3 regions of the Paenibacillus sp. Y951 genome follow, and region 1 is predicted to be linked to each of the others. Evidence: predicted binding sites of a transcription regulator. Region 1 holds the regulator's gene; each other region holds the start of a gene.
The links. The regulator LexA, encoded in region 1, represses DNA repair genes until DNA is damaged. The targets are predictions, from matches to a motif close to CGAACATATGTTCG.
Positions count from the first base shown of each region.

Region 2: the regulator LexA is predicted to act here: its motif matches at 6,652-6,665, upstream of AC1TPB_RS09120 (DNA polymerase IV).
Region 3: the regulator LexA is predicted to act here: its motif matches at 8,624-8,637, upstream of AC1TPB_RS17490 (phosphonate ABC transporter ATP-binding protein).

Region 1 covers NZ_JBXCIY010000029.1:15,476-25,778, forward strand. Annotated here, with positions in the region: gene AC1TPB_RS23450 (hypothetical protein) at 1-458, opposite strand, end outside; gene AC1TPB_RS23455 (DUF896 domain-containing protein) at 493-699, opposite strand; gene AC1TPB_RS23460 (LysM peptidoglycan-binding domain-containing protein) at 866-1,255, opposite strand; gene lexA (transcriptional repressor LexA) at 1,421-2,050, shown strand; gene AC1TPB_RS23470 (excalibur calcium-binding domain-containing protein) at 2,288-3,037, shown strand; gene AC1TPB_RS23475 (polysaccharide deacetylase family protein) at 3,256-4,386, shown strand; gene AC1TPB_RS23480 (hypothetical protein) at 4,437-4,847, opposite strand; gene AC1TPB_RS23485 (phosphatidylinositol kinase) at 5,041-5,337, shown strand; gene AC1TPB_RS23490 (DUF4261 domain-containing protein) at 5,626-6,537, opposite strand; gene AC1TPB_RS23495 (hypothetical protein) at 6,992-7,174, opposite strand; gene AC1TPB_RS23500 (YolD-like family protein) at 7,249-7,575, opposite strand; gene AC1TPB_RS23505 (hypothetical protein) at 7,572-7,730, opposite strand; gene AC1TPB_RS23510 (early set domain-containing protein) at 7,824-8,222, shown strand; gene AC1TPB_RS23515 (hypothetical protein) at 8,452-8,610, opposite strand; gene AC1TPB_RS23520 (DNA polymerase IV) at 8,607-9,854, opposite strand; gene AC1TPB_RS23525 (hypothetical protein) at 9,868-10,083, opposite strand.
Region 2 covers NZ_JBXCIY010000005.1:129,207-139,509, forward strand. Annotated here, with positions in the region: gene tig (trigger factor) at 1-1,278, opposite strand, end outside; gene AC1TPB_RS09090 (hypothetical protein) at 1,378-2,238, opposite strand; gene AC1TPB_RS09095 (HD domain-containing phosphohydrolase) at 2,476-3,582, shown strand; gene AC1TPB_RS09100 (hypothetical protein) at 3,720-4,094, opposite strand; tRNA gene AC1TPB_RS09105 (tRNA-Arg) at 4,446-4,522, opposite strand; gene AC1TPB_RS09110 (YolD-like family protein) at 4,633-4,881, opposite strand; gene AC1TPB_RS09115 (YhjD family protein) at 4,897-5,370, opposite strand; gene AC1TPB_RS09120 (DNA polymerase IV) at 5,367-6,629, opposite strand; gene AC1TPB_RS09125 (DUF2935 domain-containing protein) at 6,821-7,618, shown strand; gene pdxR (MocR-like pyridoxine biosynthesis transcription factor PdxR) at 7,702-9,198, opposite strand; gene AC1TPB_RS09135 (pyridoxamine 5'-phosphate oxidase family protein) at 9,309-9,944, shown strand; gene AC1TPB_RS09140 (hypothetical protein) at 10,030-10,303, shown strand, end outside.
Region 3 covers NZ_JBXCIY010000013.1:21,756-32,058, reverse strand. Annotated here, with positions in the region: gene AC1TPB_RS17530 (hypothetical protein) at 1-1,153, opposite strand, end outside; gene AC1TPB_RS17525 (DUF58 domain-containing protein) at 1,150-2,274, opposite strand; gene AC1TPB_RS17520 (AAA family ATPase) at 2,284-3,243, opposite strand; gene AC1TPB_RS17515 (hypothetical protein) at 3,240-3,446, opposite strand; gene AC1TPB_RS17510 (polysaccharide deacetylase family protein) at 3,499-4,428, opposite strand; gene AC1TPB_RS17505 (phosphotransferase enzyme family protein) at 4,456-5,457, opposite strand; gene AC1TPB_RS17500 (APC family permease) at 5,735-7,351, opposite strand; gene AC1TPB_RS17495 (hypothetical protein) at 7,644-7,778, shown strand; gene AC1TPB_RS17490 (phosphonate ABC transporter ATP-binding protein) at 7,826-8,551, opposite strand; gene AC1TPB_RS17485 (hypothetical protein) at 8,695-8,922, shown strand; gene AC1TPB_RS17480 (HAD family hydrolase) at 9,022-9,744, shown strand; gene AC1TPB_RS17475 (GNAT family N-acetyltransferase) at 9,807-10,303, opposite strand, start outside.

The sequences.
Region 1 (10,303 bases):
GACATATCTTGCAATGGGAAGCGATTAAACAGCTTAGAGTATGTCCAACTACTACCATGGTTGGGAACGATAATGACATATCCACTTTGGATTTTAATTTCTTTAATAGCAGCAGCAAATAACTGCTTGTCCCCCATCATTCTGCGAGATTGAACATAGTCTTTTCCTATTGTTAGGTATGGTTTGCGGAAATAGAACAATGCTGCAAGTAAGAAGTAACTCACAATCGTTATCCAATACATCGTATTGAATTTAAATGTAGGATCCATCAGCATTAAAAAGTTGTACATACCAATAAATAGAACAAGTACTGCAGGTAAAATGTAATTTCGACCAGTAAAACGAGTTTCTTGTTTCTTCTCAACATTCATAACTAAATTTCCAGCACCTGATTTCTTGCGTGCTTTATTAACAGTAGCCATATTTTTCTTAACTTTTCTCTCCCAAGAACGCGACAATATAAATCCCCCTCTTAACTATTTGCATGAATATTTAGTTTAATACTGTTTTATTGTCACCTTGGTCATCATCATCAACTATCTCAATATTATCAAGTTGTTGTCTCATATTAGATCTAAAGTTGAGAAGATATTTTTTACGTAATTCTTCACGTTCCTTTGTCTCATCAGCTGTTAAACCTTCTGACTTATTTTTACGTGATAGCTCATTAATACGAGCAATCAATTTCTCCATATCCATTTCTTCCACTCCCTTCTAGCTAGCAATCCCATAATGTTGACATGAATTTCAAGGAGATGCAACTTCACATATTTCTTGATTTTAGAACAATAATTTCATTATAACAAAAAAGTCTATAAAGTTGCATCTTCTATCGATGAACTTTACAGACTAATATTCAAAATCATTATAATGAAGGTAATATTAATTGCTGACCAGGAGTAATAATCGTATTTTCTAACTGATTACGATCTTTAATAAGATATACAATATAGCTAATATCTGAAGTATTACTATAATGATGCTTCGCAATTTCCCAAAGTGTATCGCCAGCACCTACAGCGACAATCGTTTCACCATCCATCAGTGAATCACCATTTGTAGTCGAAGCTGTAGCACTGAACAAAAACAAACTCATTACAATAAGTGCAGTTAACGTAAGTATAAAAAACCCTTTACTGATCATCGATACCTTTGGTAGAGAAAACCGAACAGACTGCTTATGTACTTGAGTGTCTCTCTTACTGTTACTGGAACTTATATAACTGCGATATGCATATGGATTATACGTTGACATGAAAATCATCCCCCAAACGTTTGTTCTGTTTTTAGAATACACGAACAGACGTTCCGTGTCAATGGATTCCAATAAAAATACGAACATATATTCTTGAGAACTTATGTTTGTGCGAACTCGAGTTCTATGTTATAATTTGCCTAATAAAATGTGGAGATGATCTTGATGAAACAAATATCAAAGCGACAGCTATCTATATTAGATTTTATTAAGCAAGAAGTTAAAGACAAAGGTTATCCACCATCTGTTCGCGAAATTGCGGAAGCAGTTGGATTATTATCAAGTTCTACGGTTCATGGTCATTTGGATCGCCTAGAGAAAAAAGGATTTATTCGTCGTGATCCAACTAAGCCTCGTGCGATTGAAATTTTGGATCAAGATACAGTTGAAGAAGATAGTAATATCATTCCTTTTCCAGTTAAGCATATTCCTGTTATAGGTAAAGTTACTGCTGGTATACCGATTACCGCTACAGAGAACATTGAGGATTATTTCCCGCTATCTACTAATTTTGTTAGAGATAATAATGTGTTTATTCTAAATGTTGTCGGTGAAAGCATGATCGAAGCCGGAATACATAATGGAGATATGGTTATTGTTAGACAACAACAAACAGCTAACAATGGTGATATCGTTGTTGCTATGACTGAAGATGATGAAGCAACCGTCAAAACATTCTACCGCGAAAAAGATCATATTAGATTGCAACCAGAAAATTCTTCTATGGAGCCAATCCGATTGCAAAAAGTAACTATACTTGGTAAAGTAATCGGATTATTCCGTGATATGCATTGATTATCTAATTCTCATTATATGCATACTTTAATAGACCATCAGTTACTATGTAACTGATGGTCTATTTTTATTGAATTAAAAAATGAAAAATTTTAGCCTTTGCTTACGATGTAACTTTTCATTACAGCATGCCCTATCTAGAAGACTACGAAAAGTTTTAGCTTACGCTTTCGATGTAACTTTTCATCACAGCATGCCCTAACTAGAAGACTATGAAAAGTTTTAGGAGTGAGTATTTTGAAAAAATGGTTTATGTTATGTTCCCTTTTGCTTCTGTTATTGTTAACTGCTTGCGGAACTGATATAACAGCTCCATCCGTTGTTGATCAATCAGTGATTGATCAATCTAAGCATGAAGATGCAAGTAGTTCTCCTGAAGATGAGAACATGTCTCCAGTTGTCGAACTTGAGTACAATGTAGCTACTCCATCGCCAAGCGTCACACCAGTAACTACCACGCAAACGGAACCCGATGATTATGATTATATTCTTGAATTCCCTAGCGATAGCTATCCTGAAACCGCACTCCATATTTATAGCGCAATAGAAAATGGTCATTCAGATGTGTGTACTATCGACCGCGAAGGAGCAGATGGAAATCGTAAAAATTCTTTGGCAGGTATTGACACTATGAAAGGCTATGATCGCGATGAGTGGCCAATGGCAATGTGTGCAGAAGGTGGAGAAGGCGCTAGCGTAGCGTATATTAATCCAAGTGATAATCGAGGGGCTGGCAGTTGGGTCGGCCATCAATTATCTGCTTACGACAACGGTGAGAAAGTATTATTTATTGTAACAAAACCGAAAAATATATTTGGCAAAAATCCTACGGATACAGAAAGTAGTGCGACATCTATACCATCGAATATTGTATATAAAAACTGTACAGAAGTTCGTGAGGCAGGTGCTGCTCCAATTATGAAGGGTGATCCTGGTTACTCTGAGAAATTAGATCGTGATGGTGATGGAATAGCTTGTGAGGTTTAGTAGTAATTATTGAAATTTTCCAATAATTTATAACCTATAATTTGATTTCTAAGAGGGTCTTACATCATTGCGATGTAAGGCTCTTTTTTTTCTATAATTCGCAAACTTTTTTCCTCCCTCATACGTTTAGTATATAAGAGAACAACACACTGAATATTTAACCCATTCCTAACAATTTAAAGCATACTTCTCTGTGTTTTTACGAAAGGCGTGAAGTCATGTACATCCCTGATCAATCAACGACTACAAGAATGGTTACAATCAAGCAGAAGAAAAAAAGAAAACGACGACGACTTTTCGCACTAATATTATTCATTGCAATGATCATTCCCTTTTTCAGTATCCAATCGAAAGCTGTCCAACATTTTATTTTACCATTATTCTCACAATCTTCAGCGTTAACAGAATCTATTCATTCAGAGCAAACGTCAGACATTACATCGAATAAACAGCCAGAATCTAACGATACAGAACCACCTTCTGTACAAGAACCAGATAATTATGACGAAGTGAATGATGAGATTACGAATGAGATTACGAATGACCTAGCAACATCACCAACACCTACAATATCGCCTGAATCTACACCTGAAAACATAGAATTACCAGCGAGTACAGAGATACCTGAACTAGAACATAACAGTACAGAGCAAGAAACAACAAAAGTACCTACCGCTACTGAACCAGCACCAACAGAGCCTCCAACGGTTACTGAACCCGAATCTACCGAACAACCGATTCAACCATCTGATCCAGATGTTGCAACTAAAAAATATGTCGCACTAACGTTTGATGATGGTCCCGATACAAAGTATACTCCTGCTATTTTAGATATATTAAAACAATATAAAGTAAAAGCTACTTTCTTCGTTGTTGGAACACAAGTAGAAAAACTCGACTCCGTTCTTCAAAGAATTGTGGATGAAGGGCATTCCATAGGCAATCATTCTTATAATCATGCGGATTTGACTAAGCTTACTAGTGAAGAAATTGTTGCACAAATAGAGCGGGCTGATGAGTTAATAGAAGCTGCTATTGGTTTTAAGCCAGACTGGATTAGAGCCCCTTATGGAGCTGTTAATGATGTAGTTAGAGATGCTATGAAAAACGATAGTAGAAGTTTCGTGGGATGGAATGTAGACACTCGGGACTGGGCTGGAACATCAGTTGAAGAAATGAGGAAAATGATTAACGATAATACAAAGCCAGATAGTATCATTCTTATGCATTCATTTGGTGGTAAGCATATTAGTAATACGGTCGAACTACTCCCTTATATTATTCAAGATTTACAGGATAAAGGATTCACACTCGTTACTCTAGATGAGTTATATGGAACTAAGGCTTGAGCTTCAAGCCTTAGTTTTATTCTAATATCTAATATAGATTAAAGAACCTATCACTCTGCATTAGCACTAATTATTTGCGTATAAGGAATTTCAACATTTTCTACAACAGCTACAATATAAGACGCATCCGTTTCATAAAGCTTCGTGCCCACTGGTAGCATATTAGCTGTTCCACTTTGGTATTGCTTTGCCTTTGTTGAAGTTCTAGTTATTTCACCAATTTCCTTACCTAATGTGTATTCAAATTCAGTCTCCCCTGTTCTAGTTGCGTTAACATAAAAGCCCTCTTCATATTGGAAAAAGTCTCGATTAGGATTAGCTAACATCCCCTCAGCTGTTATTTCGTTAGAGGTACTTGTAGTAATCGTCGTGACTTGCTGATATGCACAACTAGTAAGCAGCAACAAAGAAATAATAATATACAAAGCATGCTTAAGCCGAAAATAAACAAACACTTTCATGAATAACCCACCTTAACATTAATTTACTATATTTTACATTAACACCTTTGAACATACAATGCTAAATTAACTTATGATTTGTACTTGCTTGATTTCCATTAAAATTTTCTTTTTATATTAATAGGCGAATGTCATGTGCATTATAGTTTCTAGACCATAGACTATTGTGAGTCAGATATTAAGGAGGCTAACAATGGAAAGTAATGGTTATGAAGAAATTTGTTGGAGTTGTATGAATAAATATGTCGGTATTCAAACTACAGACGGTAATTCATATGACGGATTTATTGCTCATGTCGATCAAGATTATGTCACACTTGCAATTCCTACAAATGAAATGGCAGATAGAATGACTGGTTTCCAAGAATACGAATCTACCTATAGACAATTTGGTTTTCATCCTGGCTTTTTTCCTAGACGCAGATTTTTCCAGCGTCGAGTTCCACTTTCAACGATCGGAGCTTTATTTTTACTCCCGTTTTTCTTTTAATCAGTCGAGAGGGGAATATCAAATCATTCCCCCTCTTATACTTAATCAATTAACTTCAAATGGTTATATCCGTCTAGAGCAAATTCAATTAACTTTCATATAATAGTTTTATCTGAATATGGAGGTGACTCCTATGGGTGTTGCTAGAAGAACTAAAGTTTTAAGAATTAGTCCTGGTCAAAGAGTACTTGTAATCGCTAAAAAACATCGTCGTCATCATTCCTAAGTAAACTAATATGTTGTAAACAGGGCGCCTTATAACAAGGCGCCCTGTTAGCAATTTATCGACTATTCGTCAGCTCTGCCCTGACGTCCCGCATAGTATGGCTGACCGGGATCAAGATCAATTACAACGCGGTGCGGAGCAGCCAGTGCATATTGATGCTCGCAACGCCAACGCATCTCCTCTGTAAAGCCTAACGTTTCGCCATCCGTAATAATATCGCCTTGATTAAACAAATAGTAAGAAAAATTTGTCAATATGTCGGCTACCTCAGAAGTATCCATATCATAGAAGTGGCATTGCACATCAGGAATGCCCAGTGCAGCGAGTCCAACGGAATCCATAAGACCTTCCTGACGGTTGCTTCCAGTGCCTTCAACATTATAAAAACGAACGTTCACTGCTCCGTATAAAAGTTCTCCTGCATCAACAGCAGTCAAAAACATGCGCGGCTCAACCAACTTTTTGCTTTCTCTAAAATAAATAGCATCACAAGGAGCAATTTCCAAAATTGCACGAAGCGCATTCGTATGTAGCTCCAATCTTCTCTTCGGTTCCAGTCCAGATGCCATCATATCGACGAGCATCAATGTGTAGCTACACTCCTGTAGAGTTTGGCCGGCTTCATTCCAATGCCAACTTTGCTGAACTGCTTCTTCATAGTCGGATATCGGGCGCGGACTCATACCTGTAATACTTGTTTGCGCAGGCATTTCTCCTTCTGAATATTCCACCATATAATTCAAATGAAAAAAATGAAGCATATCGCCCTGCTCCGGCTGCTCATAGGGTTCCCATACGGCCAGCGAGCCGCTCTTGTTATCTTCATTTTGCGGTTGATCTGTTTTTCCAGTATATTGCTCCATTTTGGCATAAAGTAGTTCGCGATCAAGTAACGGTTTTTCTTTGTACAGCAACTCAATCGCGTATACTCTCGCAAAACCAAAATCCTTCTGTTGTTCTATCATTTCATTCATAATGTACACTCCTTAATTTCATCTTCTCTTCTCGATCTTGCATTGACGCGTACAAGCTCCTCATCAAGTCTAAAGGAAAGGCTTCCCTCCCGCCATCATACCTTTTTCCTATTTTCACCAATAATGGCACTACCCCATAAAAAGAAAAACCCTCAATGCCAGTAGCATCAAGGGTTCCCCTTATTAATAATGAGTCAAATACTGATCAAGTTCCCATTGGTGAACTTGGGTGCGGTATAAGAACCACACCAATTTATAGCCTGTAACATCAGTGAGAATCCAGTATTATCAATGAATTCAAAATAGGTAACCAGTAACATTATGTTACGAACTGCAATGTTGGGGGACGATTTTGGGGACAATTTGAGAGAATGATTTTTAATTTTGAATGTTGTAATAAGATGAAGCGTATTTGAATAAGCCACTCCATCGAAGTGGCTTTGTTTGTATTAAACTAAGGTTTTTTCTTGCCCTTCGATATGCTTAAATCTTTTTCATTTCCATAAAAATCTCGGAGAATCTCATCTTTCACCTGCTCACTTAGTCTTGGATAAATATTGTTATATATATACCGATAAAACTCAGTCATTACCTTTGTTGAAGGTTTATTAACATTTGATATATTTTCTTGTTTCATCTTATACTCCATCGTAACTTTTACGAATCAATATTCACTAAAATTACAAGATATATAATAATTTTGAATTAACGTTAACTAAGAAGTTCTATTCCCTCAATATCACCAAGTATAAACCATTCGCCATCAACCTTAAATCTACCTATAGATCGGTCAATACGTTCCACTACACCTACAACCAATAACTCTTCATACAAGTGGTACACCTTAATTGTGATGGCTATACGTTGCCGTAGCGACTGTTGTAACGCATCATTAATTATATCTAACTCTTGATCGTCTAGATCAGTTCTCTTGCGCTGCTTTTGCTCCTGAGCTTTTTGTAAGATAGACCCTTTATGCTCAGGCAACATCATTCGGCTAGATTCCCATAAGCCGTTACCTTCTAACTTTATGCTCATTTGTAATGCCCTCCAATCATTTCAGCTCGCCGCAACGCTTGACCTGCAGCGGTGATAGACACAGCTCTAATGATGCTTGTATCTCCATATCTCAATTTGAGTGCATCCGTCACTTTTTCGAATGCCATCTTTTTGTCGTCGTCTGGGTTAAACAATGACATATTATAAGACCTAGAATTTGACAGGTATTTTTCCAGAAGAATATATGTTAAATTCTAGTGGAAATTAATAATAGAGGAGGAATAGTTTTGAAGAAAAAGTTAAGTTTTCTTGGTGCTGTTATATTAATGTGTTTGATCGTGATTCCCGTATCTGCGTCAGCTCTATCACCCACGGCATATGTTGGCTCCAAATACTCACATTCATTTGATGGAACCACGCTAACAGTCCAAGTATTCGCAGGTGATGTCAATAACCAGCCAGCAGCAAGTGGTCCCACTTTGGTGCAAATCACTTATGGATTCCCTACATCACCACCAACTGACTGGGTAACCCACACTATTCCTATGTCATTGGTTTCCTCAAGCCCATCTACAGGCTGGTATACGTATACTGTCAACCCTCCAACAGGGTCTACAGTAGGGGTTATTGAAGTGAAATTCCCCAATCACGTCATTGGTGGAAACGTTTGGTATCCAGTGCCTTGATTGCAAGGGATTAATTAATTAACTACGCTACAGCTCCTACCAAAATGGTGGGAGCCTTTTCTATTGTTTAGGAGGCTATACTGGCCTCTTTATCACCGACACCATGTTTGTGTGCTTCGAGTGATGTCGAATCGATGATCAAGTTTTCAAACCTTCGGAAACTTCTATATAAGGCATAGCAATACAACAATATATTCGGTTATTTATCAATAATGTCGTTCCGATTCCTTCAAGGAATCGGAACGACATTATAATCAAACTCTTGATCATCTAAATAGATTCTTTTTCTACGTTTTTGGTCCTGAGCTTTTTGTATAATTGATTCTTTATGTTCCGGCAACATCATACGTGTTTCCCACAATCCATTGCCTTCTAACTTTTTACTCACTTGTAATGTCCTCCAATCATTTCAGCGCGTCTCAATGCTTGACCTGCTGCAGTAATAGATACAGCTCTAATGATGCTTGTATCCCCGTATCTTAACTTGAGCGCATCCGTCACTTTTTCTAATGCCATTTTTTTATCTTGGTCCGGGTTAAACAAAGATAACTGATACTCATCGTCACCAGCCAACTTTGATAAGCTCACTCCCATCTGCCGTACAGGCAGACCATCCCAGTGACGATTTAACAATTCGACCGCTGCATGATAAACACTATTAGTAACATTAGTTGCATCATCTAGTTTTAACTGTCGGTTAAAGCCAGTTGGCATGTCATAATTAGCACCTTTGCATGAAACTGATACAACACACGCCATTAGCCCTTGACTGCGCACGCGTTGACATACAACCTCGGACAGCTCTAGTAAGATTATTTTGATCTCGTCTATTTTGCTGTAATCCCTCGGTAATGTCATCATGTTTCCGACTGATTTAGGAGCGTTTTGATGTGTACCTGGCGTGACTGGACTATCATCTATACCGTTTGCTATACGCCAATACAACTCTGCGTTAATATCTGAATTCTTGCCGAGCTTACGGCGTAATTTATTTTTAAACACATCTAGCGGAGTATTAGCCAATTCCCCTATCGTGTATATGCCCATTGACTGTAGATGTAGATTCATTTTCCTGCCGACCATAAACATTTTTTGAATTGGCAGCTGCCACAACGTTTGTTCAAGATCGTCTCTTAACAGAGTATACATACCTGATTTATTCTTTTTGGCATAATTATCACATGCTGTTTTGGCTAATATTTTATTTGTGCTAATGCCAAATCTCGTATAAATGCCAGTCGATAACTGTACTTGATGTTGTATCATTTGAGCTAACTCATCTGCGCTGCAATTATAAAAATTTAGACTGCCAGTAACATCCAAAAATTGCTCGTCAATTGAGTATGGCTCGACTAAATCAGTGAATGACTGATATATCTCAGTGATCTGCATTGATATCTTAATGTACATTTGCATACGTGGTCTAATTATCACGAGATCCGGACACCTTGCGACAGCTTCCCCTAGTCGTTGTTCGGTGCTTATACCAAACGATTTCGCTATTGGACAAGCCGCTAACACAATGCCTGATCGTCTTTCGGGATCTCCAGCAACAACTAGTGGACGATTAGCATATTCCGGATGCTCCATCTTTTCAACACTTGCATAAAATGACTGACAATCTGCAAGCATTATAACGCGTTGCTTACTCACAGACTTTAACTCCTTCTCTATGCTTAAAACTCATTAACTCTATGTCAACAATTCCTGATTTAAGAAACGACCTTACCTCTTGTGCCTTGTAACAGTACGCCATAAAACGCGCTTCACCAGCTACTAATATTTTCACGTTACGAATTGATACATTCTTTTTGCTATCGACGTAGATAAGTTGCGCTTCTTTTCCGATTAGCTCTTTCATCGAGATCCCTCCATAAGAACGTTTGTTCTTATTATATGCGAACAAACGTTCTTTATTCAATGATAATATTTTTATTTTAAAATTTGAAATGCAACCACTTCTCGGAAATATGAAATTACTGTATACTCTTCATAAAAATTGTGAGGTGCTGCTAGTGATATTAAAACTACATGGCAGAGACTTTTCTGTTCATGGCTACCCAGTGATCGAACGCGATTTT
Region 2 (10,303 bases), on a different contig from region 1:
ACTATTGCTAACTAGGAATTTAATTGCTTTACGAAGCAATAGATCCTCAGTCAAGTTTTCTATGTTGCCATTTTTCGTGAAGATTTCACGAATTTCTTCAGCTGGACGGTTGTAAGCTGTAGAAAGGCTAGCTAGTTCCTCGTTAATATCCTCTTCAGATACTTCAATAGATTCAGCTTTAGCAATTGCTTCTAATACAAGATTGTTAAGAACGCGTTTTTCTGCGTCACCCTTCATTTGGTCACGAAGCACTTGCTCGTTTTGACCAGAGAATTGGTAGTACAGATCTAGAGTCATACCTTGAGAGCTTAGACGGTTTTCGAAATCTTGTAGCATATAGTTTTGCTCAGTTTCTACCATTGCTGCAGGAATTTCTACAGTAGCTGCTTCAGCAACTTTAGCGATAACTTCTGCTTCTTGAGCTTGAGCTGCTTCTTTTACTTTGTTTTCTTGTAGCTTGCTTGCAAGATCTTTTTTGTACTCTTCTAGAGTATCAAATTCACTTACGTCTTTTGCAAACTCATCATCAAGAGCCGGAAGCGTTTTGCGTTTAAGCTCATGCAACTTAACTTTGAAAATTGCTGCTTTACCAGCTAGACTTTCTTCTTGGTAACCTTCTGGGAATGTTACTTCAACATCTTTGAAATCACCAAGTTGCATACCGACTACTTGTTCTTCGAATCCAGGAATGAATGAACCTGAACCTAGTTCAAGAGAATGACGTTCAGCTTTACCACCTTCAAATGCAACGCCATCTACATAACCATCAAAATCGATTACAGTAACGTCACCATTCTCAGCAGCACCTTCTTCAACAACATTAAGCTCAGCATGACGTTGTTGTAGACGCTCTAATTCAGCAGCGATTTCTTCTTCTGTAACTTCAGCAGTAACTTTAGCAACTTCTACGCCATTGTAAGCACCTAGAGTTACTTCTGGTTTAACTGTAACTTTTGCAGTAAAGATGAATACTTGTCCTTTTGCAAATTGCGTTACATCGATTTCTGGACGATCAACTGGTTGAATGCCAGTTTCTTCAATAGCTGCAGAATATGCGCCCGGAAGAATGATATCAATTGCATCCTGATACAAGCTTTCAATTCCGAATTTTGATTCGAAGATTGAACGAGGTACTTTACCTTTACGGAATCCAGGTACATTTACTTGTGCTGCAACTTTCTTGAAAGCTTGATCTAATGATTCTGATACTTTCTCAGCATCCACTTCTACGTTGATTGATACTGTATTTGATTCTATTTTTTCCCAAGTTGCTTTCATTTTATGCTTTCCCCTCCAAAATGCTCATGCATTGTATGTTTTCACGTCTAATAAACCACTCTATTATATACAAGTTAATCATTATTTTCAAGGTAATAATTAATCGATATCTTGCAAGTATAGAGCTACCTCACGAATTACTCGACTAGCTTGCTCATATCGGAAGCGATATTCATTCGTAATTCCATATGTTTCACGGATATCGTCATCCACGGCATACCCATAAACAATGAGTTGCATCGTATGATGTAATCCAGCAGCAAAGCAATCTTCAATGTACTCTTCTTCATTCAACATCCATCCATAACTACGCGTACCATATATGCATTGTAAACATTCTAACCATAGCTCAGTAACTAATATTGGCATTGTTACATCCACTTGTTCGAGTGCTAACATCGCTTTGTCTAATATAGCATTGACAGAATTCGGAAATTCATTCATTGATAATGGAGTTTCTTCAATGAGAAGATGTACTGTTTCATCCATGCGATTCAGTTGTACGGTACCAGAGCAACCTCTTTTTTTCAAGCATTGTAATGCTTTAAATTGTACCGCAGAGGTTAGTGTAGCCTCTTGGAGCCAATTAATCAACTGTTCATTTAATTCAGGAGCGTCCAAATACGTTGCACGCTCCAGTGTGAGCATCTGCTGATCCATCGGTATTGACGACTTTAGAGTTTCCATAAGTTTAGCAGCAGCTTCTGTAGAATTAGTAGAACCATAATCACTTAACGCAGCTCTTCTAAATTGTTCCTCTAAGTCTTCATGCTCAAGTCCATCTGCCTCATCGACAGACGGAAATGATTCTTCTAGCCAATTAAGAAGATTTCCCCACTCGATAGCATGCTGACGTTCATCACCTTGACAGCTCAATAAAAACTTCAATAAATCTTTGGCTTCTTCAAACTGCTCACCTTCCAGCAGCTTAGTCAATTGAATTTGATGTTGGTCAAGCATCGCTGGAAATAAAAATATATTTTCAGAAAAGTTCTGTTCTTTATTACTATTATCGGAAATATTAACACCACCTAATGATTAGCTGAGAAACGACTTTTATTTTTCTTCCGTCAAATTATACCATGAACACTGACCTGGCAACTGTGTTTTCTTTAGTAATAAGCAGGATTTTATCACTTTTTGGAGAATGATTGTAGTATGTAGTCGAAAAAAATGCATAAGATAGGGGAACGCATTGTGATCACTGAACATACACCTGAACGTTTACTGCATATTATTTTCAGCTATGTGGCGAAAATCCCAGTATCTCACAATCTACAAGATCTGCTTATGCTAATGGCTAATATGGGAAAAGAAATGATTCTTGCTGACCGCTGCTCCGTTTGGCTCATTGATCATGACAACAATGAGCTTTATACAACCGTAGCTCACGGCGTCAATGAAATTAGGATTATGGCTGGGTCAGGTATTGTCGGCTCGGCAGTCGCACAAGGCATTCCTATCGTTATTGAAGATGCTTATCTTGATCCGCGTCACAACATAGAAAATGATTTGCGTACTGGCTATCGCACAACATCAATGATTACAGTTCCCTTTCGCAACAGTGACAATATCATTATCGGCGCCTATCAAGCGATTAATAAAATGACGGAAGCCGCTGTTTTTTCCGATCAAGACTTAGAGTATTTGACGCTTGCAGCTTCTTATGCCGGTAAGTCGTTAGAAACGTTTCTATTACATCAGGAAATTGTCGATACACAACGCTCGCTAATTTCCGTCATGGGAGAAATTAGCGAGCTGCGTTCACGCGAAACCGCTAATCACGTTAAGCGTGTTGCCGCATATTCCTATATTTTAGCGCTTGGCTGCGGACTGAGTCAAGCTGAGGCAGAGTTGCTTCGTGACGTATCGCCTATGCACGATATTGGCAAAATCGCTATTCCAGATAATATCTTGAACAAGCCTGATCAGCTCACAGTAGATGAATATACGATTATGAAAACCCACACTTTAATCGGTCAGCAGCTACTCGGATCATCACAGCGCAAGCTGCTTCATACCGCCGCTATTATCTCAGAGCAGCATCATGAAAAATGGAATGGGACAGGTTATCCTCACGGCCTAACAGGAGAAGAAATTCACATCTTCGGAAGAATTACAGCAGTCGCTGATGTGTTTGATGCATTAAGTACTGCACGAGTGTACAAGCCTGCTTGGGATATCGATAGAATAATAGCATTATTCCGTGAAGAACGCGGTAAGCATTTCGATCCAGCGATCGTTGATATATTTTTCGACAAGCTGCCCGAGTTACTTAACATTAAAGAGAGCTTAGCTGATTGATGCATTGCTAATAATGCATGGCTTGCACTGCGCCTTACTAAAGAAATAATATTGGAGCACACAAATACGCCTAAACCGTTGCTACTGCTAAGGTTTAGGCGTTTCTTCTATCAAATTTACACCCACTTAATAATCAATTATCTATTTTTCAATTTCTCTATATCTGTTTTTACTTTCAACTGCTCACGATTCAGAATATCGATGCCGAATTCATGAGTATTAAGAGTAGATGTTGTTTTCTTATCGGATTCCTTGACTAATTCTAGCGTTTCAAGTATTGCACGACGAATCAATGGAATATCGGAAGTATCAGCTTTGACATGACTAACTTCCACTTTGATATGACTAACTTCGGTTTTGATCTGACTAACTTCAGTTTTGATCTGACTAACTTCGGTTTTGATCTGACTAACTTCACTACGAATTTCTTTTTGTTCAGTCTCAACTCGTTCTAGTCGATTGTTTATTTGTTGCAACGTATCTAACATTTCGCTCAATAATTGTTCACTCATTGTTCATTCCCCCTCAATTAATGATCTCGATATTTCTTTCGCATAAATTTCGTCTATATCATGTAGTTTGTAGTAAGTATCTGATTGAGATTTGCTAGGTGATAGATTATCGGTGCATCCGAATAATTAATCAGTATTTTATGCAATAAGTTCAAATATATTGTACTACATTATTCAATCAAACTAAACTAAGTTCAAGAAACTCAAACAAATATCGGTTAGAAGGTGATAAAAATTGAAAGCATAGCATATTCTCGCCAAGATGGCATTATAACAAAAAACGCCTAAACCGTTGCTACTGCTAAGGTTTAGGCGTTTCTTCTATATGGTAATCGTTAAATGGAATAGTAATGGCGTCCCAGGAGGGATTCGAACCCCCGACAACTCGCTTAGAAGGCGAGTGCTCTATCCGACTGAGCTACTGAGACGCGGCACAAGAAATAATATATCACAACGCCGCGCACGACGCAAGACTTTTTTTATTTCTCTCTTAAACTCGCTACCAAGCGGTCAGCGAGCTCATCTATATTGTTTCAAACTAATTGGCATTATTTATCTCCATAATGTCCATGAAGGGTACTTTCGTTAGCTTGCCGTCTCCTTCAATGTGAACAAGTCTTGTTCGTGAATCTAATTTGACTACTTTCCCTGTAACAGATTCATCCCAATTCCAAACCTCTAGCTGCAGCTCTACTTCTTCTTGATAGGCTTCGACTAGGCGCTCGCCCATATCTTCCAAAATCATTTCATCCCTAGTAGGTCGTTTCGTCCCCTTATACTTTGCCATACTATCCCCTCCATATTACTCTTTCCCCGTTCTCAGTTTGATTCCAAGCTCCTCTGTATATTTGGTCATCCTAATGCTTATCGCAGAACGCATTGCTTCTCTCACAATGCCAAACCTTTCTTCATATCCTCTACAATAATATCGAAAATAAAGGATACCATCATTCGTCTCTTCACTAACTACTTCTATGTTTTGATTTTTCAATTCTCTCTTTAGCACATAGTAATCGTCGGAAACGCGGAACATGATGGTCTCTAAGCATCTCATAACCACTCCCTTTAAAGCAATATGTGAGAGTGCCATATCGTCCATACACTTTTTTATCATCGTAATCATATGTGGCAGTATAATATAGTCTCGAATCTTCGTCAGCTCTTCTGGCGTAGGTCTGCCCGTTAATTTATTATTGTCCCGTTGATCATACTGTTCCTTGTGCTCGGTTAGAAGCATTTTCGATTTCCACCGCTCATTACCATCCAATTTACTCATTTAAAATGCCCTCCGATCTGTCCTGCTCTTTCACGAGCCACCCCTACGTCTAATAAAGACGATGCACGCATAATCGCAGTTTCTCCGAAACGATCTTTGATATGATCTGCAGCCTTCTCCAGCTCATATACTTTAGCACGATCATTGAATAGGTCGAGTTGCTGCGCATCGTCTCCCGTTAACTGCGTAAGCGATATCGCAATATGGCTCACTGCCAAGCCTCTCCAATGATCATTAAATAATCGCGATACAACTGTGATAAGCTCATGCGTAATGGATGTGAAATGACGTAACGTCATTTGACGATTAAATGTATATCTCCGGTTACCATCTGTCTCGCCTACAGCAAGGGTTACGACTCTTCCTTGGTATCCAAGTCTCCGCGCTCGACTACATACTTCAATACAGAGTTCGAGTAATACAACCTCGATATCCTCCTTTTGGTCGTACAATGAAGCTTTGAGCGTCTTGCCATGACCAATTGACTTAGGTTTTCCATATATTGATGAAACGACTGGACTAGGATCTATCCCTCTAGCCGTTTGCCAGTAATATTCAGCTTGAATGTCGCTTTGCTTGCCCATAATTTTAGACATCATCCGCTTGAATTCAGGTAATTCCATTGTTGCAATGTCACCAATTGTATGAATCCCACGCCCTACAAATCGCTTAGTCATACGTGAGGCTACCATAAACATTTTATCGATTGGCAAAGACCATAGCTGCTGCTCAATATTGCTTTGATCCAAACGAAATATCCCTTCGCTCATCTGTTTAGCAAAATTATCTGTTGCCATCTTAGCTAAAATTTTCGTAGGACCAATTCCTACCCTAGACCATACTCCGGTTGATAACATAACTTTATGCTGTATTTGTCGCGCAATCTCTTCGGCAGACCCATACATCCCCATAGACCCGGTAACATCTAAAAATTGCTCATCAATAGAATACGGTTCCACTAGATCAGTGAAAGTCTCAAATATTCTCGTAATTAACAATGAAATTGTAATATAACGTTGCATACGTGGTTTCATGATTACAAGCTCAGGACATAAAGCTAGCGCCTCACTCGCCCTCATAGTCGTCGATACACCACATGCTTTAGCAATCGGACATGCCGCTAATATTATGCCTGATCGGCGTTCTGGATTGCCTACAGCAATTGGCTTCGTCAAGTATTCCGGGTGGGCAGATTTTTCAATGCTCGCATAAAATGATTGGCCATCTACAAGGAGTATAGAGCGCTCATGAGTTGACATCCCTAACACCATCCTCCATTTACGAACACTTGTTCTTATTTTATTATACACCAAACAAACGTTATATATGCAACTTTTAAAAAATTCCAATTTCGTTATCTTTACTGCGAATCATTAATAATGACAGACATAGGACGAAATCCCTTTACATATAGTCTTAAATGATTGAACTTACAAAGGAGATGTTGTCATTGGCCGATCAGTTTGTCGTTCGTTCCTTGGAAGAAATAAGGTTTTGGTCACGGATCATGAAGGAACATTCGCTCTTTCTTAGATTAGGTTTCAGATGTGACGATACTCAATTGATTAATGAAGCGAACCAATTTTACTCCACGTTTGAGGCTATCGAAAATAAAGCTAATGCTCTTACGTTCGGAACAGATCCTAATGTAATTAGAAAATTCAATGAAGATGTCCATACTGCCGTTTCTTATATTTGGGCCTTCAAAAGAAAAGTACTTGGTCTAATCGTTACATGTCAGTTACCTGGTGCCAATAACTTCCCGCTACTCGTTGATCATGTTAGTAGGGAAGCTAATTATTTCCGAAACCGCTTATCAGAATTAAATGCAGGACGATTAGAGCCTTTACCTGATGCGATCATCGATGAAAATGTGTTCTTCCTCAAAATCATGGCCGATCATGCCAAATTCATTAGTCACTTACTCGATCCTTCTGAGCGTCAGCTCGTAGAACAAGCTAATAACTTCAGTCAGGAATTTGACCAATTACTATTTCAAGCACAGGATTTAAGCTCGATGCGTCCGCAAGCGCAAACAGTGCCGCTGCTTGATCAATTCCTTGATCAAAATAGAGTGTCCGTTACATCGCTTCGTGACTTCAAAAAGACTGCTAAAGACTTAATTGAAGCCTGCCGCATTAAAAGCATTATTCATCCACTACTAGCAGATCATGTGTTTCGCGAAGCAGAACATTTCCTCGTTATTATTGATACGTTTGAAACTAGCTTGAACAGTAATCTTGCTTAGTTTTCGCATTTTTGATTGGATATAAATAAAACCCAAGAATGCTGTTAAACCAACATTCTCGGGTTTTAAGTTTGGTTGGATTTTTATTTGGATTGGACATTCTGGACAACCCCAACATTGCTCCGTGCCTCTACCATGCGCATGACACCATCCGTAATTTGCTGCTCATCCAGATGAGCAAAACCTAGACAAAACGCTTGTTCACTATCCCCTAGATAAGACCCTCTTACATCTGCTACCTGCACATTCAATTGTTCACAACGTCTTAGAAACGGCTCAAACTCCACTTCCATCCCTTTCCATCTTGTGTAAATATGTAAGCCTGCATCGATTGGATAAAGCTCTAAAACATCTTGCATCTGCTCCATTAGAAGTTTTAATAATAGCTCCGCTTTTTTACGATATATCCGCTTCATCCGTCTAATATGTCGATCATATAACCCCGTATTCATAAAGTCCGCAAGTGCACGTTGTTCAATAATGGAACTAGGATGTCTTTCGTACACCTTCTTAGCAATCGTGAACCAATTTTTCAATGCATCTGGTAATACAGCATAGCCAAGTCTAATATTTTGCATCATAGTTTTTGAAAATGTACCGATATAGATGACTCTTCCATTCCGATCTAAAGACTTTAACGGTTCATTCGCTCTTCCATAATGGCGAAATTCACTGTCATAATCGTCCTCAATAATGTATGCATTATTTTCCTCAGCCCACTGCAAAAGCTGTTGTCTTCTTTCCATACTAAGAACAACACCTTTCGGAAATTGACGGCTGGGTGTAACAATTAATAGTTTGTATGAGCAAGCTTTACTAGTAGCAAATACAATCCCTTCATCATCTACAGGAAAAGCATGAACCTTCCCTCCAACAGAGTGCACAGCATTGCGTAACCCAACGTAATGAGGGTTTTCCATTGCTACAGCATCACCTTCATTAATTAACAATTGGATGATTAAAGCGATCGCTTGCTGAGAACCATTAACAATAACAACATTGTCAGCATTAACTTTTATCCCTCTAAATGTATGTAAATGCTGCGCGATACTTTCTCGCAGCGGCGCATGTCCCTCTGAAGAATAGGCATCGACACTCTCCTTCTTATATTGTTCTCGCACTTGCTCAAACATTAGTCGATTCCATTCATGAACTGGAAAATGTCTTACGTCTACTTGTCCTAAAGTGAAGGATATAGGATTAGCACTTCCACGTTGAACTTGCGAAACTTCTCCTCGATGAAGTTCAATTTCTACTAAACGTTTGCCCCAATCTGACAATTCAGCATCATTTACAGGCAACTTAAGTGAACTATCGTTAACATCAAGTTGATGATAGATAACGAATGTCCCGCTTCCCATTACACTTCGAACAAACCCTTGCGAATGCAATCGCTCATAAACTACATTAACGGTGCCACGAGATAATCCGTATGTCGAAGCCAATTGTCTACTCGAAGGAAGCTTCGTCCCCGCTGAAATAGTGCCTCTCAATATCCCTGCTTTCAACGCATGAAATAAAGCATCACTTTTGTGACCATACTGCTCAAAATATTTATAATAAGGCAAATACAGCTCCAACTTGCTCACTCCTCTAAAGTGGTACAGTAAAAAGATTATAAATTGGACCTTTTTAATTGTCTCTTCTAGTTATACAATAAATCTCATTACTAATGTAGAGGTGATTGTTCGTGAGAAGAAAAGAGTTTGCTATGGGTGATGAAAATATCGAGGACGTCATTGCTTTTCTTGAAGAAATGACTTTTGGTTTCCTGGGGACGATCGGAGAAGACGGCTATCCCAACATTACACCGCTTAACTATGTATATTACAACGGAGATATTTATTTTCATGGAAGTAAAATCGGTGAAAAAATGTCTACTCTTGCAGCCAATTCAAAGGTCAGCTTCTCTGTGGCCAAAGAATACGCGATCATCCCCTCTTATATGAATGATCCAAAATATGCTTGTCCTGCAACCGCATTTTTCAAATCCGTACTATTTAGAGGTCAAGCTGAAGTTGTTCATGATCTTCAAGTGAAATGTGATGTATTTACTGCATTTATGGAAAAGCTACAGCCAGAAGGCGGCTACGATGCGATTGTTCCTTCCGATCAAGGATATGCAAAACAGGTCGCGGCTGCTGCCATCGTTAAAATCCATGTGGAAGAGATGACAAGCAAATTCAAATTCGGACAAAACTGGTCAGAGAAAAAAAACAAAAAAGTAAGTGAGCAATTAGTTGATAGAGATCAAAATCTCGATCAAGAAACGGTAAGACTTATGAATCTTTACTGTCCTCATATGAAAGATCAAACTAGCAATTAATAATATGATAATGGATAGATTCGTACTGTAGCAACGATGAGAAGGTAAGGGATTACATTAAAAATATATTTAAGGAGAATTAAATATGAACCTTCCAACATTCAGTGAGAGAGATTTTTATAATAGATTTGTTAGATTGCGAAAATCTAACTCAACAACCCTAAAGGAAATTTTTTTTCAAGCATTTTGCAATGTTAAGTCTCATAGATATGAAAGATACTTAGCAAACAAAAATTGGCCAGTCTGGTCAGCAATGCCCTATGAGTGGGATATTGTCACAAAAGACGACTTATTACATTCCCCTCCCTTCACGGGTAATGTTTATGTAGGGTGGGATTATGAAGATCCTTACGTAGGTA
Region 3 (10,303 bases), on a different contig from region 1:
CGGTAATGTTATCCTTAACTACATGAGTGTACAAGCCTCTAGCTTTATCTTCATTAGAAAGAGTTGACCATCGCTTAGCATCCATATGGCTAGTTTTAAGCTTCATCCGCTTCGGTAGTCTCGCTCGCTTTCCAATCGGTTGCAGTACCTCTATCTCATCAATATAACCATCCTCAGACCCAGCACCTAATTTATAAGGATTGAACAGTCTTCCGATTAAGTTCTTAATCACCTTAAATATTTTTTTAGATCCAATTACGATGAGGTATACTGCAGCAATAATAATAACCGCGAAAACTAAGTACTTTAGAATCAACTCAAGATAAGTCCAGAAAAGTGAAGGCTCTCCAGGTGGTAGTGCTTCTCCAGCATCTATTACAGGTGGTGGAGCGTTTTCCTCTACTACTTCAGTTGCTTCATAGCTAGAAAACCAAGCGATTAACCGTCTGATTAGGTTCATAATCCAATCTTCAATCTGCTGCTGAATACCACGCAAAAGTGCAATCGCAAGTAATACAACAGAGATAATCGTAATGAGCACCCGATTGATCCGAACAGACATTCGAGAAGTTCGTGATGATTCATCGACAATTTGCTGATCTCCGAGCATGCGCTCATTGTTAATATACAAACTAATAATGATTGCCAACATCCCACAACTATTGAATATTCCATTATATTGCACAACGTCTGTTAATAATGTTATCTTCAATATTTGCAATACTATGAAAGCTATTATACTAATCATCATATGCACCGTTGTAAAACTCGCACGCCAACTATACAGATAATTTCTTATACCGCTATAAATGAAGAAACCATTAGCAATCAGGCACACTATAGCACTAATTATTGTTTGTTCATTGGACACTGACGAATAGAACAATGCTGTTAGCACACAACTACTAATGAGAACAAAAGCAACTTTAGTATAGTTTTTATACTGTTTCCCTTCCTTCAGAAACAACTGAGGCAGCGTGTATGCAATAATTAGTCCTACTAACCAACCTACAATCGCTATTGGAGGAAAAAGGTAAATACCGATCGTTACATAGAAAGGTGCAAGGAAGATTAGCTCTGTTACTGCTTGTACTATTGTGCGCGTAATCTTTTTCCCGCTCCGAGAACGACTTGAGGCGATAAGTTCTGTCACCTTGCACTCACCTCCTCAAGTACGGTTTCTCTTCTATCGTCTGTTTGCATATCGGCTAATTGCAAACAAAGTGCTGCATTATTGTTGCTTCTCAACACACGTAATTGAGCTTCCAAATCCTCATTCCAATAAGACGAGATTAATAGAAAATCGGTATATGAAACTTTCGAAGCGATAATGGCATCAAGCAGATCTGAAAAACTTTCCGTCCGCTCAAGCTCCAGCGTTGCCATTGCATCAAGCATAGAAAGCCAGTGAGTTTCTCCGCTGTTCGGTGAAATATAGAGACTCTCAAACTGCTCAGCGGTACGCATATTCGTAGCAAATCCCGCTTGCATTCCTTGCTTAATGACTTCCTCCGTAATACCTGCTGCATAGCGAATCCCATCTTCAATCATCGCCGGATTGGATACAACGCGCCACATGCCTTCACGGTCATCAATATTCAATACAACCATTAATTTACGATTCGCTGTGAAATCATATTGATGAACCTGCAAGCTCCCCGCTCTAGCTGTAGCCTTCCAATTAATTTGTTTGAACGTATCGCCCGCTTCATATTGCCGTGTTCCTGCTACAACAAAGGGATCAGGAAGAATGTACCTTTTCACCGATACATCGCCTTGCCAGCTATGATAAGGTATCTTTTCCAAAGGAATAGCTTTCGGCTTCGGATAGACGGTCAGCTTACCATTTAACGGAATCGTTCGATTAACCTTTGCCAATCCAACAAGATCACCGCTAGTAACACTTACTGTATTCAGCTTGTATTTCCCACGCATCACTGGAGTAATACGATGCTTTCTCGTCACTTTTGTAAATCCTCTTAATGTGAAGAAGCTATGATGATTTTGATAGAGACTTCCTGAGCTTACCGCTAGGTTATCTGACTTGCCGAATTTCAATGAAGCTTCAAGTTGTGACTCAATATAAAGCCAAGGTATGAGTAGCCGCTTATTGTTGCTAATCTGTTCGATCATCTCGATCTCTTCGCCTTCAAAACATGCGATTGTATTGAAATGGCGCGTATAATCTACGTGGCGCAGTACAAAGCGTCGATACCAATAATATTGTGCAACTACAATCATTAATGCCGTTAAGAAAAACCATATTAATACCATAACAGGCCTCTATTCTGCAACAAGCTGCGCTTCAGAAGGAACCGGTAATCGCTCTAGTAGTTGATCAATTACTTTCTCAGTACCGTTCACCCCTCGTTGCAACCCGCGCAGCGCGATCCGATGTGCAAGTACAGGCTTAGCCATCGCTTTAATATCATCTGGGGTTACATAATCTCGTCCACGCAATATCGCATGAACTTGAACAGCACGCAGCAGTGCTTGACTTCCACGAGGCGATACACCAATCGTGACATCCTCATGTGTGCGAGTCGCTTCAACAAGCGTTAATAAATACGCAAGTACATCATCAGCAACTCGCACATCTTGATAGCTTGTGCTGGCCTCTAGTAATTGTTCTCTTGAAGCAATCGGTGTGAGCTCTTGGAGCGGATCACTTTTCATAAATCTTTTCAATAATACTAATCCTTCATCCGTAGATGGATAACCCATTTTTATTTTGAAGAGGAAGCGATCAAGCTGTGCTTCTGGCAGTGGGAATGTGCCCTGCTGTTCTATTGGATTTTGCGTAGCGATAACCATAAATGGTCGCTCAAGCTTCATCGTCTCTCCATCAATACTTACTTGGCGTTCTTCCATACACTCTAACAGACTTGATTGCGTTCTTGGCGTTGCACGATTGATCTCATCAGCAAGCAGCAAATGAGTAAACAACGGACCTGGACGAAATTGAAAATCCGATTCCTTCTGATTGAAGAAATGAATGCCACTAAGATCAGATGGCAATAGATCGGGGGTAAATTGAATTCGCTTAAACGCTAACGATAATGAGCTTGCTAATGACTTCGCAAGCATCGTCTTACCTGTGCCAGGTACATCCTCTAGCAATACATGACCTGATGTCACTAGAGCGATAACGAGTAATTCAATAACATCCTCTTTTCCTACAATTACTTTCCCTACATTTTGTTTCACAGCTTCGTTGAGTTGGTATATAACATCTGCGTTCAATACGACGGCCTCCCTAGTATAGGTACTTCAAAAAACGGACTTTGATAACGATGAATATGCTGACGTAGCGTAGTCGACGTCGCATCTGAAGCGAACTTGGCAAGTACGGTTCGCATGTACCAATAACGTACATTTGCGCTTCCGCCTTGCTCAAGTAGCGCTTCACCTGCTCGGTTCTGAATATCCGCTTTTTGAACTTTCATTGAAATAGGTAGTTCAAAAAACGGACTTTGATAACGAACAACATATTCAGAATCAGAATGGATAACTGCGCAACGTTGAACTACGCTGCAGCTCCTGTAATTGATGCCAGTAAATGAGCTTAATTTGGTGCTCCTGCAAATGCTGCTGCCAGTCTGCTTGCTGCATCGCTTCCCATTCTATGACGCGCTTCTGCGGCTCAAGATGGAACATATCAAGCTCTAACGATGGTTTACTAGGATGAATAATTAGTTCAGTAACACCAGGCTCAAGCTGCGTCACGAACTCCTTTAGCGAATCAGTAAAACTATCCGTAGTTTCATCTTGCCCTAGTTCAAACGGCAAGCCAACCAAATAGTCTAATATAATAACACCCTTCTGATCCGCTACACTAGCAAGCATATTGATCGATTCGATATACTGCTGACTGACAACATGCTGCTGTAGTGGATTCACATATCGAGGGAGTCTGAATGGCAGTCCGTAGTAAGCGCATACATCAAATGTTTCAAGCAAGAAGTGTCTACCTGTCTCTAACCCATATAAGCTACCCATATGGCTATCTGCATGAGTTGGTTTTACACCCAAATTAATGGCCATCTCGACTTGACTACTTAATTCTAAGCTCACTTGACTTGGTGAAGCACTTTGTTCGAAATGTTTGCAATTATTATGAAAATACCCTTCATTAGTAACGAGCGACGATACATCACTATGCCTTGTCACTGGACCCCACTTGTAGTTATCCCATTCACTTGTAAATGTGAAATGAACCCCTACATCATATTGAGGGTGAGCCGCACTCCATAGTGCAGCTTCTCGAGCCCAAGCGCATGGCATCATTAATGTTGTAGAACTAATTGAGCCGTTCACAAGCAGTTGCTGTACTGCCGCATTTACCGAATAATTCAAGCCATAATCATCACCATTAATAATTAACAAACGATCTTCCTTACTATATCCTAAGCTTTCTGCCAAACTCATCCCATTCGCCTCACCTTCATACCTATTTTATACGTGAAACGATCTAATATATGTAATTGCAAAATCTGTATTAATAATTATTGCGCCAACGGTAGATTCATCATCTAACCCTTCTTCATAGCGCCCTATGAAATGCATCGCAACATCTACTAATCTAAGTTTCACGAGATGCTCAAGCAGCCTCAATTCATCATCCTGCAGAGGCAATTCTCGGCAAAAAGCATCCTTCACAAGCTGTAGCTTATACGTCAAATTGGTTGCGGCAGGCTTAATAAGTTCCGCTAGCAATACAGCTAGTTCCATTACTCTAGCATCTTCTGTCACAAATTCAAAATCTAATATGGCGACAACTTGATCATCTAAGCTTAATGCATTACTACAGTTAATATCACCATGAATCCATTGCTGAGGTAACGAAGCAAAATCATCTTGCATAGCCTCTAACGCAGCTCTCTCTTCCTTAATTCGTAGCAGATGCGGTTTCACTTCCGTTAAAGTCACCGTTGTTGCGCACAAAGAATCGATGCGCTCATCATGAAGTGGTTCGTAATTCGTTGCCAATTGATAATACGGAGTATATGCTGGCTTGGTTTCCACTTGCAATACTGCCAGCCCTTTACTTAGCTTTGCAGCAGCTGTAGCAAGCCAAGCGATATGCTCTACACGGTCAATCGAAGGTCTGACACCTTCAATATAGTGAAACATCGCAGCTAATTTCCCGTTAGATAATTCCGTGATCGTACTGCCAATTCGATTCAACACTGGAATCGGCGACATGATGTGTAATTCTGGTTCGGATTGTAATTGCTCTAGTATTTCATGCTCGAATTGCAGCTTACTTTTATCCTGATGATTATTATAAATTCGTAAGTTATATTGCTTATTGCCATCTCGAACAATACGCGTTGTATTATTCATACCACTGTGTCCGACTAAGATGGTCGGCTGTTCAAGAAAGCTATAATACGTCAAAGCTTCATTTAACAATTGTGTCTCAAGGCTAGGTGAAGATTGTTCCTGTTGCTCCATAAAGCCCTCCTACAACTTTTCATAGCTTCTCGTGATACTTCCTACGATGAAAAGTAACTTCGAAAGCGTAATCTAAAACTTTTCATAACTTCTAATCACCATTATAACGCCTAACTGACTTTATTGGCAAAATTGGACGAAAATCCGTATTCTTTCGACATCATTTCCTGCTGTTAAGCTATCATTTTAACGTCGAAATATTGAAAGAAAATGTAACTTTATGCGCTTCCCCGGGAAATACCTATGGAAATTACCATCATTTCCGCAACATTTCCCATCACTGCAATGGTAGCTTTCCCTCAAGCTCAAAAGTATCTCTTGTAAATTGGCTATTGTTATTCATTAGCTTTGCGAAACCTACTGAAGCGTAGGTGTAGATCATCCCGACAATGAGTATACATCCAATACTAAGCAATACATAATAGTTCACATAATAGCTTGCTGCTGCAACGATAATTAGTAGAGCAAATATTAATATCCAGCGCACCGAATTTGACCAGTCACCAATTGTCCAAAGTGAATCTAGCTTTACATCTCTAGTGAAGTAGAGCGTAAGTACATATAGACTGCCATAACAGACAACAACGACCAGAGCCATCGTTTCAAGTATCGCATTCACTTGTAGAATACCGAGAAAAATTAATATAATGATCGCAATGATCCCTACTACTGTTACTGCGATATGGGGAATTTGCCGATTGAATGAAACCATACCTAGTTTATTAGAGAATGGCAGCATACGATCTCTCGCCATCGCAAGCATCGTTCTGGAAGCATGGGTTAAGCTGCTTTGACTGTTTTGCCAACAAGCCAGTATAGCAATGATGATTAAAATATCTCCCCAAGCGTTCGATTCAGCTACAAGATAAGTTAACCATAATTCGATGTTAGCGATATTCCCGTTCACACTATAGTTCATCACGAGATTAGACAGAACAAGTAATAGGATAAATCCAATAATATAAGTGTAGCTGCTAGCAAGAAATATCGACCATGGTGTACGAATTCTTGGTTCTAGCGTTTCTTCAGCTCCACTTGAAGCCTCCTCTGTTCCAACAAACCATTTACTCATTAAAGCAATAAGCAAACCAATTTGAGCAAAGGTAGCTGATCCTGCATTCAAATACAACGATGATGCATTATGCTGCGAAATGAATATGTAGATAGCTGAATAACCATTCGCAAACATCGTCATCGTGACACAGCTAATCAATGCTACAATGCCTACTATTTGTAATAATAATCCGACGACTTGGAGCGATCTTATGTACGAGCTTTTCAAACTATTGATCATAACTTGTAATAATACGATCACAATAGCAGTACTATAAAATCCAAACTGTTGCTGAAAAAATGACGTATGCGGCGCTAGCAATATAGCTATAAAATAAGTGCAGCCGTAGCTATACCATATAATAAGACTCACTTGTGCAATTAGTTTAAGATTACCAATGACACTTGCTAGCATTGATCCTGAATGGCGAAATACAACATGATATAATCCACCAGCGGTAGGCTGTGACGATATTAGCTGAGCTAGCATTGCTGATAGTAGTACAAACACAACACCTATAATAGGGAATAAGATCAAGACAAGCTCTAGTCCTCCATTCTTCACTAGCGGTGCGAACAACAACAACGATGTCGCTAGCACTCCTAATGTGTTGAACGATAGACTGAATGAACTAAGTTCACCATATTGTCGTTTCAAAAACTGACCAATACCAAAGCGATGCAAATCATGCTTATCCTGCAGAAGTTGAATCGTTTCTCCATACAACGACGAGCTAATGTAGCTTTGTGCTTTAATACTTTTCTGCACGTACATACATATCCCACAAATAATAACAATGCCGATCGCGAATAAAGCGATCATACTGCCAAGCTGAATCATTACTACACCTCCACTATAACTATGTATATGTGTTTTCTTCATCACCATGTCAATAAATGAGCTTTTCGTATGAAGGTGTAGTTAATAGACCTCATTAGTAATGATCATACAGTAAAAAAGCATCCCTCAATAAAAGCTACACCAGCTACTTGATGTATTTCCTATTGATGAATGCTTGAGTTGTAATAGGGGGGCCTGAGCACAAAACCCAGCAACGTGTACGGTACGAGTACACAAGCGGCCAACGCCCGAAGCTTAAAATGAAGGTCCGCTTTTTGAACTACCAATTCAAATGAAGGTTCAAAAAGCGGGCTTTCAGAACCGAGAAGATGGAGCGATACTTGAGAAAGACGGAAGCGCAAGTGTACATGATTACGTACACGCGAACCGTACTTTCCAAGTTCGCTTCATATTCGATGTCGAGTAACCTACGTCAGCATCATCATCGTTATCAAAGTCCGCTTTTTGAACTACCTATATAAGGTTTTTTTCTCTTTCTGTTAGTCTGCGTCCGTACACGTCAACAACCAACTCCCCACCATTAAGACCAATCACGCGATCAGCGAATCGTTCTGCCCAGTCTCCTTGATGAAGGACAGCAATAACGATAATACCTTGTTCTTTACATAGCGCTTTTAATTCAGCTAATACTAATTCGGCTGCATGTGGATCTAGACCTGCAACGGGTTCATCGGCAACAATAACTTTTGCACCATGCACTAACGCTCTTGCAATCGCAATACGCTGTTGTTCTCCACCGCTGAGATGCTTTGCTTTCATCTTAGCCTTATCAAGCAAACCACGCTTTTCAATCATATCCATTGCGCCCATATAATCATCATTCCGCATCAAGCCTGTCCATCTTCTCCATGCCGGAGTTTGGCCTATTGCACCGATAATTACATTTTTTAACGCCGTCTTATCTGGAAATAAGAAAGGCTTTTCCTCTAAGTACGCAACTTCTTGCTTCAACTTTAACTTTGCCCGAATTCCACCTTCAAATATATTGTTCCCATTAAATATATATTTGCCAGATGTCCAGTTTTGTTGAAGAGCGAGACATTTCAATAATGTAGATTTTCCACTTCCGCTTGCACCTTTAATCGCTATAAAGTCACCCTCATAAGCATCGAAAGTAATGTTTTTCAACAGCTTTGGGCCGCCTGGAATTGATTTAGATAATTTTTGTATTCTTAACATTTTTCGCATCCTTCCCATTTATGCAAACGCTTCTAACTACTAGTTTACGTCAAAAAAACAACTCTTTCCATACGAACAAATGTTTGGTATACTATTATCAGAACACATGTTCTAATAATTCGTTATTAGGAGGCTTGATTAACATGCATTCCAATCGTCAACATTTTCGTTTCGTAGAGAAATTCCCACCTCAGCGAGATCTTACGTTCACCTTTTTTGATGATGGTAGACTAACAATTGAAAATAACGATACGGGTGAGCAAGTTAAGCCTTCAGAATTACGTCGAGAAAGTAAAGACTTCTATGTACAGCGCCGCATTTCCTATATTAAGAACAAATTACTAGAGTGCAAACAACGTCACGCACAATAGTGTCATTTCTCGTAACGCAGCTCCTATTCATTGACTGTATCACTTCGATAGGTTAGATTGAACATAGTAGCATCCATGTAGATAAGGAGTTTTCACACTATGTCGCAACAAATTTTATTTGATCTTGATGATACATTAATCTATTGTAACCGTTATTTCTTTCAATCTATAGAACAATTTGCCCAGCAAGTTGTAAGTTGGTTCAATCATTCTATATTAACCGTTGATGAGGTAAAAGCTAAGCAGGCTACACTTGATACTCTACTTATTGCGGAGAGTGGCTTCAAAAGCGTACATTTCCCGCAATCTTTTATCGATACGTATCATTATTATTGCCAATTACACGGTCGTGCTTCTTCCCCTATTGAGATTGATACACTTTGGAAGCTTGGACTGGACGTTTACGGTCATGAGACAGAAGCCTATCCTCATATGGAGGACACATTGAAACAATTAACGCAGCAAGGACATCAGCTTTCTCTCTATACAGGTGGAGAGCAGAAGATTCAATTGCGCAAAATACAAGATATGTCACTTGATCGTTACTTTGATGATCGTATATATATTCGTCAGAAGAAAAATATTGCTGCATTGGATGAATTGCTAACTGCTAATTCATTCGATCGTGAGCGAACTTGGATGATTGGCAACTCTATTCGCAATGATATTGTTCCTGCATTATCTGCTGGCATCCACGCTATTCATGTCGTTGTTCCCGATGAATGGTGCTACAATATTATAGATGTTAATATCGAGCCTAAAGGTCAATTTCTATCCGTTCAATCATTACAGCAAATCCCACCATTTATTTCACGCTATTAATATTTTATATCTTAAGCGCTAGCACAGTTTGGGCATTCTCCCACTGCGCTAGCTTTTTTTCATTATTCTCTATCTTTAAGAATCGAATATACGTATGTATCGTGTGCTATTCCATTTTGATACATATAATCTCTCAAAATGCCCTCTTTTTGAAATCCAGCTTTGACTAGCAATTTATTGGAGGCTTCGTTATCTACGAAAACGACTGCCCCTATGCGAGTCAGACCGAATTCATCAAATCCATATTGAATCACTTTACATACGGCTTCGAAGATATAGCCCTTTCTCCAGTGCTGAGGATGTATTTCATAGCCTATTTCTGCTCGTCTATGTTTGGGAGACCAAGCATTAAATCCTACAGTCCCAATTATTCCCTGAGTTCCTTTTATTTCAATTCCCCAACGTATTCCTCTTTTATCCTTATAGCTATTTGCAAAAAAATCAACAAAAGCTTCTGCTTGTTCGATATGATCTAATGTATCTTGCCCATAATAGCGAGTTACAGTTTCATTAGAAAAACAAGCGAATATGCCCTCCGCATCATCCTTTGAAATTTCTC